2 regions of the Clostridium sp. LXY-7 genome follow, and region 2 is predicted to be linked to the other one. Evidence: predicted binding sites of a transcription regulator. Region 2 holds the regulator's gene; the other holds the start of a gene.
What was found. Region 2 encodes Rex, which represses fermentation and respiration genes when NADH is low (regulators of the CRP and FNR family bind a similar motif). Its sites were predicted from a motif close to ATTGTTAANNNNTTAACAAT; they were not measured.

Region 1: a site for Rex is predicted at 1,365-1,384, ahead of ACI48Q_RS17095 (CD0519/CD1768 family membrane protein). Genes of this name have one in related genera too.

Annotation. Positions count from the first base shown of each region.
Region 1 is NZ_JBLLJL010000005.1:155,929-161,057, forward strand. Features, by position in the region: gene ACI48Q_RS17090 (Ppx/GppA phosphatase family protein) at 1-22, shown strand, start outside; gene ACI48Q_RS17095 (CD0519/CD1768 family membrane protein) at 116-1,294, opposite strand; gene ACI48Q_RS17100 (phosphoenolpyruvate carboxykinase (ATP)) at 1,692-3,446, shown strand; gene ACI48Q_RS17105 (acyl-[acyl-carrier-protein] thioesterase) at 3,441-4,181, opposite strand; gene ACI48Q_RS17110 (phosphatase PAP2 family protein) at 4,470-4,985, opposite strand.
Region 2 is NZ_JBLLJL010000004.1:281,146-287,018, reverse strand. Features, by position in the region: gene ACI48Q_RS14560 (electron transfer flavoprotein subunit alpha/FixB family protein) at 1-348, opposite strand, end outside; gene ACI48Q_RS14555 (electron transfer flavoprotein subunit beta) at 374-1,159, opposite strand; gene ACI48Q_RS14550 (acyl-CoA dehydrogenase) at 1,173-2,312, opposite strand; gene ACI48Q_RS14545 (short-chain-enoyl-CoA hydratase) at 2,339-3,118, opposite strand; gene ACI48Q_RS14540 (redox-sensing transcriptional repressor Rex) at 3,338-3,976, opposite strand; gene abc-f (ribosomal protection-like ABC-F family protein) at 4,297-5,873, shown strand, end outside.

The sequences.
Region 1 (5,129 bases), on a different contig from region 2:
GAATACAAAATTATGTAAGTAGTTCTATAATAATATGAACTAAATAAGGATTTTAAATTACTATTAGTTGTAAGTAGCATCAAAAATAATAATTTAAAATCCTTATAATATTCGTTTAAGATATGATATTTATAATTAGAATCGATAGTTTAAAAATTAAATTCGCGGATATCCCAGCTACCATACCACCAATAGTGTGACTTAAAATAGCTTTTCCTGTTAATTCTCTGCATTTTAAACCATCCATCATAGCCACATGAGTACTTAAATATCCACTCCAGCACATTCCCATAGCTGTAAATACCGCAATATCATTGGCTCCTATTAATCCTTTTTGTAACATTTGTGGTACTAAACCCATGGCTGCACCTACAGCTCCAAGAGAAGTTATAGGAAAGGCAATTGCCTCAGCGCTAGTAAATCCAAATAATGGCTCTATTATAAATCCTAATGCTCCTCCAATTTTAGGAAGTAGTGCAATGCCTTCAAACGCTGCTCCTGTATAAACACCCGCCTCTGAAGTACCATTGGTTAACATTAATACCAATGTACAAATAATTAATACTCCTGGAATTATAGTTAATCCCATTTCAACACCAGATTTCCCGCCTTCTAAAACAGATTCCATAAGCCTTGACCCTATGCTTCCTTCTCTAATCTCTCTATAGTTTATAATATCTAAAGTATCTTCTAGCTCTACTACGCACCACTGGTCTTTTCCATAATGCTTGCGAGTTTGTGACAACATGAGTCTTACACTTACAATACTTCCTATAATAGCTCCTACATTCCCTATTATAGCTGCTAATATAAAATTTTCAGCACCTTGTGATTTTTGTCCCATCATAAAAGTAGTGATTATGAGCCCCATACCAAATGCCGTTCCTAAATTAGTTAATGCCGGAAGTTGATATTTTTTAAAGTATCTTCTAAACCCTTTATCATCGGCCAATGTAAGTATAGCTGGATTATCCGAGAAATATGTTGCTAAAATTCCAACAGTACTAGCTCCTGGTAAATCATATATAGGCTTCATTAGTGGGGATAATATCTTGTTTATTATTGATACTACCCCAAATTCTGAGAGTAAACTAGATATTGCTCCTGCTAGTACCGCTATTGCCATTATATAAAACACTGTATCCATTAGTAGTCTATATGCTGTATTCATAAGGGTATTTACCATATTTATTCCACCCATTACACTACCAATAAATGCAAATAATCCAACAAATATAATTATGCATATGAACCCTTCTGCACTTATAGCTTTTTTAATCTTTTTTTCTACCATCATATCGCCCCTTAATATTATAAAATTTTTATAGTATATTTGTTTTTTCATTATGTTGTATTTAATAAATTTTGTCAATTATATTACAATATTTCAACTTAATTCAAAATATTGTGATATATTTCTCAGTTATCTTTCCTGCCTATTTAATTTTATTTATGAATTTTTATTTTTTAAATATTTCATTTTTCTAAAAATTATGTTATAATCCAACTTATTGATACCACTTTTCTTAGAATTCATGTGTGTTTTCACATCTATATTTTCACAATGCGAATATATACACTTTTTTTCCTGCATAATAATATGAAATTATAATCTCTCAAAACAAATACTTATAATTTCATGTAACTATATTTATTTTTATTTTAGAATTTAATAAAGGGGGACTAACTATATGAAAAAAGAATTTTCTTTAAGTAATGACAAGGTGATGATAAATTTTTCTGCTAAATACTGCGATACTATAGAAAAATTACTAGACAGTTATGGATTTAGGAGAGTTATAATATCTTATTGTACTAGAATTAAAAACAGAAATTCCAATGTATATAAATTTTTAGAGGAAGCCTTAGCTTACACCTCTAATGAAGAATCTATGATAGATGAAATGATTGATTTATTTAGATTACTTACTGTCCTAAAATCAAAGGAAATAGTAAAACTAAATAATAAATATGAAAAAATTTTAGAGGATACTGATGATTTTTTTGATTTTGTTGATGATTTCTATGGTTATTGGCGAAAACTTGAGAGATATTCAATTCTTCAAAATACAAAGATAGCTGATGGCCTTGCCTCTGTAAGTTTCTTAGAGGCAAATAGTAAATTTGCACAACTCATACTTGATTTTTATCGAAAGCTTCAAGAAAGTGTGCTTTCATCAGAACCCAATGTATATCGTCAAATATCAGCAGGCGCAAATGCAGGTGTAATCCTAAGCAATACAGTATGGCCTTGTCCTTATGAATACGAAGCTTTAGAAGAAATTCCATTCATAAATACTATAATGTTACAAGCACCATTTATAAATTATCCTAAAAAAAATACTAGGAGTGGATTCTTTGAAGAAACTTTTAGCAATCCATTAACCGATTCTACTATAAATAAGGATCACTTTTTTTGTTATCCCGCAAAAGTTGGTGAGTTAATGGCTTTCATTTATTTCCATAGAGATTTAATGGCTCACGGTATAACATTATGTAACTTATTTGAAATGGCTAAGGAGGAAGAATATAGAGGAAAGAAGCCTGATATAATTTATGTGTTTGGTGCTAAAAATGAGCACGCTGAAGTTAAGACTATTTTTTATGACGATGTAAAAAATCATTTAATGCTTGGCTACGTAAGCTATAGTGAGGCTATAGATTATTTTGGATATATGAAAAAAATGACTTTAACCCTTCATAATTTAATAATGATTAAACGTGGTTATTTACCAATTCATGGTGCTATGGTTAACATGATAATGAAAAATGGTAAATCTGCTAATGTACTTATAATGGGTGATAGTGGAGCTGGTAAATCAGAAAGTTTAGAGGCTTTTAGAGGACTTAGTGAAGATTATATAAGTGATATGACCATAATATTTGATGATATGGGTTTTATAAAATCTAGTGAAAATAATTCCAAGCCTTTTGGCTACGGTACTGAAATAGGTGCCTTTGTACGATTAGATGATTTGGATCAAGGTTATGCTTTCAAGGAAATTGATAGAAGTATTTTTATGAATCCTGATAAAACTAATGCTAGATTAGTAATGCCCGTGGCTACTTATAAAGAAATTATTAAAGGTTATCCTGTGGATTTATTTCTCTATGCTAATAACTATGATGACATTAAAACTGGAGAAAATGCCATAGAGTACTTTGAAGATATAGACACAGCTATAAAGGTATTTAAAGATGGTGCAAGGATGGCCAAAGGTACAACTTCTGAAACGGGCTTAGTTAAATCTTATTTTGCTAATCCTTTTGGACCTCATCAGAAACAAGCGGAAACTGATATATTGATATCTCAATACTTTAATGAATTTTTTAATACTGGAGTAAAAATTGGCCAAATAAAAACCTGCCTGGGCATCCCTGGAAAGGAAAAAGATGGGCCAAAGCAGGCTGCTATAAATTTATTTGATATAATAAAAAACTTATAATTGCTCAACCAATATTCTACTTTGGAAAAATTGAATATCATCATTTATGCCTTCTATGCAATAAGTATGGGGGGCATCTTCATATATTTTTATTGTAACTATAGTGTCACCTGAAATTTCCTTCATATAATTGACTTGGATATCTTTAATTCTATGTTCACTATGCCACTGGGGTGAAAATAAATCTTCTACAAACTTTATGTAATTAACATTATTAACATGTCCATTTAGGTCCAAATCACTATAATAAACTTGTCTCTTCTTAACATCAATTAGGCTCTTTCCCATTTTAATTTTATCTAATTTCCCTTGCCCGTTATCTTTTATGTTCAAAATATCTACTGGACATACTCCTGGTCTTTGAGGAAATTTAGAACTTTTGTCTAATATTAGATAATAATTGAGTCCTGTTCCAATCAGATTATTATTTTCATCCCATATATTAAATCTTCTTTTAAAAAATAATCTTTCTACTCCTGACATTATAGTTTCTACAGAAATATTTTCACCCTTCGTAGGCATTCTATTCATTGATAATCGCAATCTAGAAACTACCCAAAATAAATTTGCTTTATTCATGCTATCAAAATCTACACCTACTTTTCTGGCATGATTTTCACACACTTGTTGTATATAATTTTCCATTGCATGTATAGTTAATTCTCCTTTGAAATCTGTTTCATGGAAATCAATATAAAAATTTTCACTGTATTTCTCACTATATTTTTCACTCATAAATCTTATCCTCCATACATAAATCTATTATTTAAAGTTTAATTCACATGGTGCAGTGAAGTTTTGTCATATAAGCTAACTTTATTTCTAATATAAAATTCAATTAAACAAAACATTTTTTGTATATTCTATGTTTTTATTAAACTTTTTTGTTGAGTAATTGTAATAAAACAAGTATATCATACTAAATAATAAGTTCACCATATTCATTCAATATTAAATAGCTCCTTAGTTATAAATTCATAACTTATATAAAAAAACTATGGAAATTTAACATCCCCATAGTTTTTATATTAATATATACATAAATACAGTACTAATAGTTCCAATTAAAATTCCTCCAAAAACATCTGTAGGATAATGTACCCCTAAATATATTCTTGATATTCCTACTAAAAAAGCACCTATTACAACAATAGCACTTATACCTGTAAAGGTTACAGCTATACTAACCCCTATTGAGAAAGCTGCAGTGGTGTGTCCTGATGGAAAGGAATAATCATCTACTCCTATTTTTTTAATATTTAAATCTGGAAAATTGATATATGGTCTTATCCTATTTATAAATCTTTTAATAAGATATGTAAGTACCCCCGATGTTACAATAGAGAGAGATGTTAAAATCCCTAATTGCTTAAGTTGCTTCAGCTCAGATGTCAATGTCATTAGTGCAAATATGACACAAAATGTAGCTGAGCCTAAAAATGTTAGTAAAGGCATAACTAAATCTAGTATCTTACATTTTAATGTTTCATTAATAAAATGTAATAAATATATATCGCATTTTCTTATTTTATTCATCATTGCCATCCTCCTTAATTTTCTATATTTTTGAATAGATTGCATAAAAAAACAAAACACTTTTGAAGCATTTAAAATAATATACCATAATCTTCACAAGTTGTACATAAGTATTTTAATTGTTTGTATTACATAATAATTATATAA
Region 2 (5,873 bases):
TCCTGCTACTCTTGGTCCTAAATCTCTTCCAATGTAGCTTGCTCCTATAAATACTACTTCTGGTTTCTGTGCATTAATAACATCAGTTATAACTTTTGCATATCCATCAGTTGTATAATGACTTAATAATTCGTGATCGCATACTAATACTCTATCTGCACCAAATGCAACTAATTCTTTAGTCATTTCTTCTATGTTTGTATGTCCAAGAAGTAACGCAGTAAGCTCTACTCCTATTGTATCTGCTATTTCTCTACCTTTTCCTAGTAGTTCTAATGCAACCTTTTGTAATTCTCCATCTCTTTGCTCTGCAAAGACCCAAACACCTTTGTAATCTGCTATATTCATGGTTATTCCCTCCTAATTTTAAATCCTAGATGAAGTGTTTTTCTTTTAATTTAGCTACAGCAACTTTTGCTGCTTCTTTTGGTTCTAAAGTTAAGATTTCTCCTTGACCTTTAGCTTCTTTAGTCATTGATTTCTTAACCTTTGTTGGTGAACCTTTTAATCCTAATTTAGCTACATCAACATTGATGTCAGCAACACTCCATACTTTGATTTCTTTTTCTTTAGCCATTGAGAATATGTTTTTAACGTTCATGTATCTTGGAACGTTTAAAGTTTCGATAGCTGTTAAAAGAACTGGAGTTTTAACTTTTAAGTTCTCATATCCATCTTCCCATGCTCTTCTTACTTTTAATTCACCTTCTGCTAATTTAGAAACTTCTTCAACATAAGTGATTTGTGGAATATTTAAGTGCTCAGCAATTTCTGGTCCAACTTGTGCTGTATCTCCATCAATAGCTTGTCTTCCTGCAAATATTACATCATAATCTAAGTTTTTAATAGCAGCTGCTAATGCGTGAGATGTAGCTAATGTATCAGCTCCTGCAAAAGCTCTATCTGTAACTAGGATAGCTTCGTCAGCTCCCATAGCTAAACCTTCCTCTAGTGCTACTTTAGCTTGTGGAGGTCCCATTGTTATAAGAGTAACATGAGCACCGTATTTATCTTTCATTGCTAATGCTTCTTCTAAAGCATTTTTGTCATCTGGATTTATTATTGAAGGAACACCATCTCTTATAAGAGTTCCTGTTTTTGGATCTATTTTAACTTCATTTGTATCTGGTACTTGTTTTACACAAACAACTATTTTCATCTTCAACTACCTCCTATTTTAAAACGTTAGCTGCGATAACCATTCTTTGAACTTCAGAAGTTCCTTCATAGATTTCAGTTATCTTAGCGTCTCTCATCATTCTTTCTACTGGATATTCTTTTGTATATCCGTATCCACCAAATATTTGAACTGCTTTTGTAGTTACTTCCATAGCTACTTCTGAAGCAAATAATTTAGCTCTTGCAGCGTCTAATGAATATGGAAGACCTTTGTCTTTTCTGTCTGCTGCTTTATAAACTAAGTTTCTAGCTGCTTCAACTTTAACATCCATATCAGCTACCATCCATTGTAATCCTTGGAATGCTGATAATGGTTTTCCGAATTGTTTTCTTTCTTTCATGTAAGCAACAGCTTCATCTAGAGCTCCTTGAGCAAGTCCTAGAGCTTGAGCTGCTATTCCAATTCTTCCTCCATCTAGAGTTTGCATAGCTATTGAAAATCCTTTTCCTTCTTTTCCAAGCATGTTCTCTTTTGGTACTATACAATTTTCAAATACTAATTCAGTTGTTGAAGATGCTCTTATTCCTAATTTTTCTTCAACTTTTCCTATTGAGAATCCTGGGAAGTCTTTCTCAACTATGAAAGCTGTTATTCCTCTTGTTCCTTTTGATTTATCAGTCATAGCAAATACTACAAATGTATCAGCTACTCCTCCATTTGTTATGAATATTTTTGAACCATTTAATACATAATGGTCTCCTTCTAAAACAGCTGTTGTTTGTTGTCCAGAAGCATCTGTTCCAGCATTTGGCTCAGTTAATCCAAAAGCACCTAATTTCTCACCTTTAGCAAGTGGAGTTAAATATTTTTCTTTTTGCTCTTGTGTTCCAAACATATATATTGGAGCTGCACATAATGATGTATGAGCAGAAACTATAACACCTGTAGTTCCACAAACCTTAGAAAGTTCTTCTACTGTCATAGCATAAGATACGTTGTTTCCACCTGCTCCACCAAACTCTGTTGGGAATGGTATTCCCATCATGTTATATCTAGCCATTTTTTTAACATTTTCCACTGGGAATTCTTCTGTTTCATCTATTTCAGCTGCTATAGGTTTTACTTCATTTATAGCAAATTCTCTTACAAGTTGTCTTACAAATTCTTGTTCTTTACTTAACGAAAAGTTCATTTTCCATACCTCCAATTATTAACGGATTATCTATTATTAAAATGCTTGTCTCTTTTTTCTAAGAAAGCAGTCATACCTTCTTTTTGGTCTTCCGTAGAGAAACAAAGTCCGAAAACTTCTGCCTCATACATAACACCACTATCTATGTCCATCTGCATACCTTTATTAATAGCTGATTTACACATCCTTACAGCAATAGGTGCATTTTTAGCTATTTTAGTAGCCATGTCCATAGCTTCTTGCAAAAGATTTTCTGGTTCCACAACCTTATTTACTAGTCCAATTCTTAATGCTTCTTCTGCATTTATCATTTCACAAGTATATATTAGTTGTTTTGCCATTCCTTCTCCTACTAATCTTGCTAATCTTTGAGTTCCTCCAAAGCCTGGTGTTATACCTAATCCAGCTTCCGGTTGGGCAAATTTAGCTTTAGATGATGCTATTCTTATGTCACATGCCATAGAAAGCTCGCATCCTCCTCCAAGAGCAAAACCATTTACTGCTGCTATTACAGGCTTTTCCAACATTTCTAATTTTCTAAAAACTTTATTTCCAAGTGTTCCAAATTCTCTTCCTTGAAGTGAATTTAACTTTTGCATTTCTGAAATATCAGCTCCAGCAACAAAAGCTTTTCCTTCACCTGTTAATAAAACTACATATACATCTTCATCTTTTGAAACTTCATCAATTACACTATTAAGTTCTTTCAGTGTATCTGAATTTAAAGCATTTAAAGCTTTTGGTCTGTTTATTTTGATAACTGCTATGTTGTCATTTTTTTCAAGAATAATGTTGTTATAACTCATTTTTAATTCCCCCATGAACGTACTTAGTATCGTTTATTATTTTGTTAATTTAATAACAAAATAATAGTGATTGAATCCAAGGACCTCAATCACTATTATACTGCTATTATATATACTTTTCAACTTGATTTGAGAAATTCCTATATATTTTTTAAATTTTCATAAGATTAAACCATTATTTTTAAATTTTATTAATTTTATTTTTAAAAATATATCATTTTATTCCATTTCTCGTTCGTTTAATAAATAACTTAGTGTCATCAAGCTTTCACTTAAATGTACATTTTCAACAATGATATCTTCTGGAACCTTCAAATCTATTGGAGCAAAGTTCCATATAGCTTTAACTTCATTTTTTATTACTATATCACACACACTTTGTGCTCTATTTTTAGGAACACATATTATTGCAATATGTACTTTATTTTCTCTTAAAAAACCTTCTAATTCATCTATATCCTGCACTTCTACATCTCGTATTTTCAGACCTATTAATTTTACATTAATATCAAAAATACCTTTTAAATTAAATGCCATTTTCGTAAACTTTGTATAATTAGCTATTGCCTGACCTATGTTACCAGCACCTATAATTACAGTATTATATTCTTTATTTAAACCTAATATTAAGGATATCTGATAGAGCAATTCCTTTACATTATACCCATATCCCTGTTGTCCAAAATCTCCAAAACAATTTAAATCTTGTCTTATCTGCGAAGCAGTAAATCCAATTTTCTCGCTTAATTCTTTTGAAGATATTCTATCTACATCATTTTTTTCTAACTCTCTTAAATATCTATAATACTTCGGAAGTCTTTTAATTACTGCCATTGATATATTCTTTTTTCTATCCACCATCTTCACTCCTTACTTAAGTTTTTAAAATTTTTTATATCTTATACTAAGTATACTTTTAGCCTAATATTTCAAATTAATTCTTCTATACTCATAACTTTTATTTATTTATTTCTTATTATTATATAATACATCAACTATATTATACTATAAAAATTTGTACGTATTCTATATTTTTTTATAAAATTCAACATAAACATTGATATTTTAAAAAAATTTCCATATAATTTCTATTTATATAACAGTATTGGTTAATATTTAACAAACAATTTAAAACTATAGATATTCATGTTAAAATATCTATAGGGACGGTGAATAATATGATAGTTTTAAGTTGCAAGAATATAACTAAATCTTATGGAATAGATGTGATATTAAAAGATGTAACCTTTAATGTTAATGATGGAGAAAAAATTGGATTAATTGGAGCAAATGGCGCTGGTAAATCAACGCTTTTTAAAATATTAACCTCTCAATTAGAATATGATTCTGGAGAGCTTTTTATTGATAAATCTAAAAACCTTGGTTATTTATCTCAAAGCTTATCATTAGAATCTAATAATACTATATATGATGAATTACTATCTATTTTTAAAACCTTAGTAGACATGGAATTAAAGCTTCATGATTTAGAACTAAAAATGAATGAACCTTATGATGCCTCTAAAGAAGATTATCATAATAAAATAATTAGAGATTATACAACCTTAACTGAACTTTATGATAATAGGGGTGGATATACTTACAAAGCAGAAATTAGTAGAGTATTAAGAGGTCTTGGCTTTACTGAAAATGATTTTGACAAATCAATAAATATACTTAGTGGCGGCCAAAAAACTAGAGTTGCTCTCTGTAAGTTACTTCTTACAAAACCAGATATACTGCTCCTAGATGAACCCACAAACCATTTAGATTTAGATGCTATAGAATGGCTTGAAGGATATTTAAAAGAGAATAAAGGTACTATCATAATAGTATCTCATGACAGATTCTTTTTAGATGCTGTCACTGATAAAACTTTAGAGTTAGTAGGTGGTAAAGTAGATATATATAATGGTAATTACACAGCCTTTGTAGACTTAAAAAAGAAAAATCAAGAGATATTGATGAAAGCTTATGATCTTCAACAAGTTGAGATTAAACGTCAAGAGGAAATAATAGCTAGATATAAATCATTTAATAGAGAAAAGAGTGTAAGAGCCGCTGAAAGTCGTCAAAAATCACTTGATAAGATAGATAGGATTGAAGCCCCTATAACAATTGAAAAAGCATCTAAAATTAAATTTGAAACTCAAATTAAAAGTGGTAATGATGTTTTACATATAGAAAATTTAAGTAAAAGTTTTGGTGAAAAACTACTATTTAGAGATGTCTTTATGGATATTAAGCGTGAAGAAAAAATAGCACTTATTGGAGAAAATGGTCGCGGAAAAACCACTTTATTTAGAATAATAATGGATAAGATAGAAAATGATTTAGGCATTAAAGTTCTTGGTAAAAATGTATTTGTCGGATATTATGATCAAGAACAATCTAATCTCAATAATGATAAAACTATTATAGACGAAGTTTGGGATGATTTTCCCCATATGACTACTACTGAAATTCGTACTTCGTTAGCTGCTTTTTTATTTACAGGAGAAGATGTTTTTAAAAATATATCCACCCTTAGTGGCGGTGAAAAGTGTAGAATTAATCTTCTAAAATTAATGCTCTCTAAGTCAAATTTTTTATTACTTGATGAACCTACTAATCATTTAGACATTATATCTCGTGAAGCCTTAGAAAATGCTATTTTAAACTACGATGGAACTATACTTTTAATATCCCATGATAGATATTTTCTAAATAAAATTATAAATAAGATATTTGAATTAAATGAAGATGGAATAAAAGA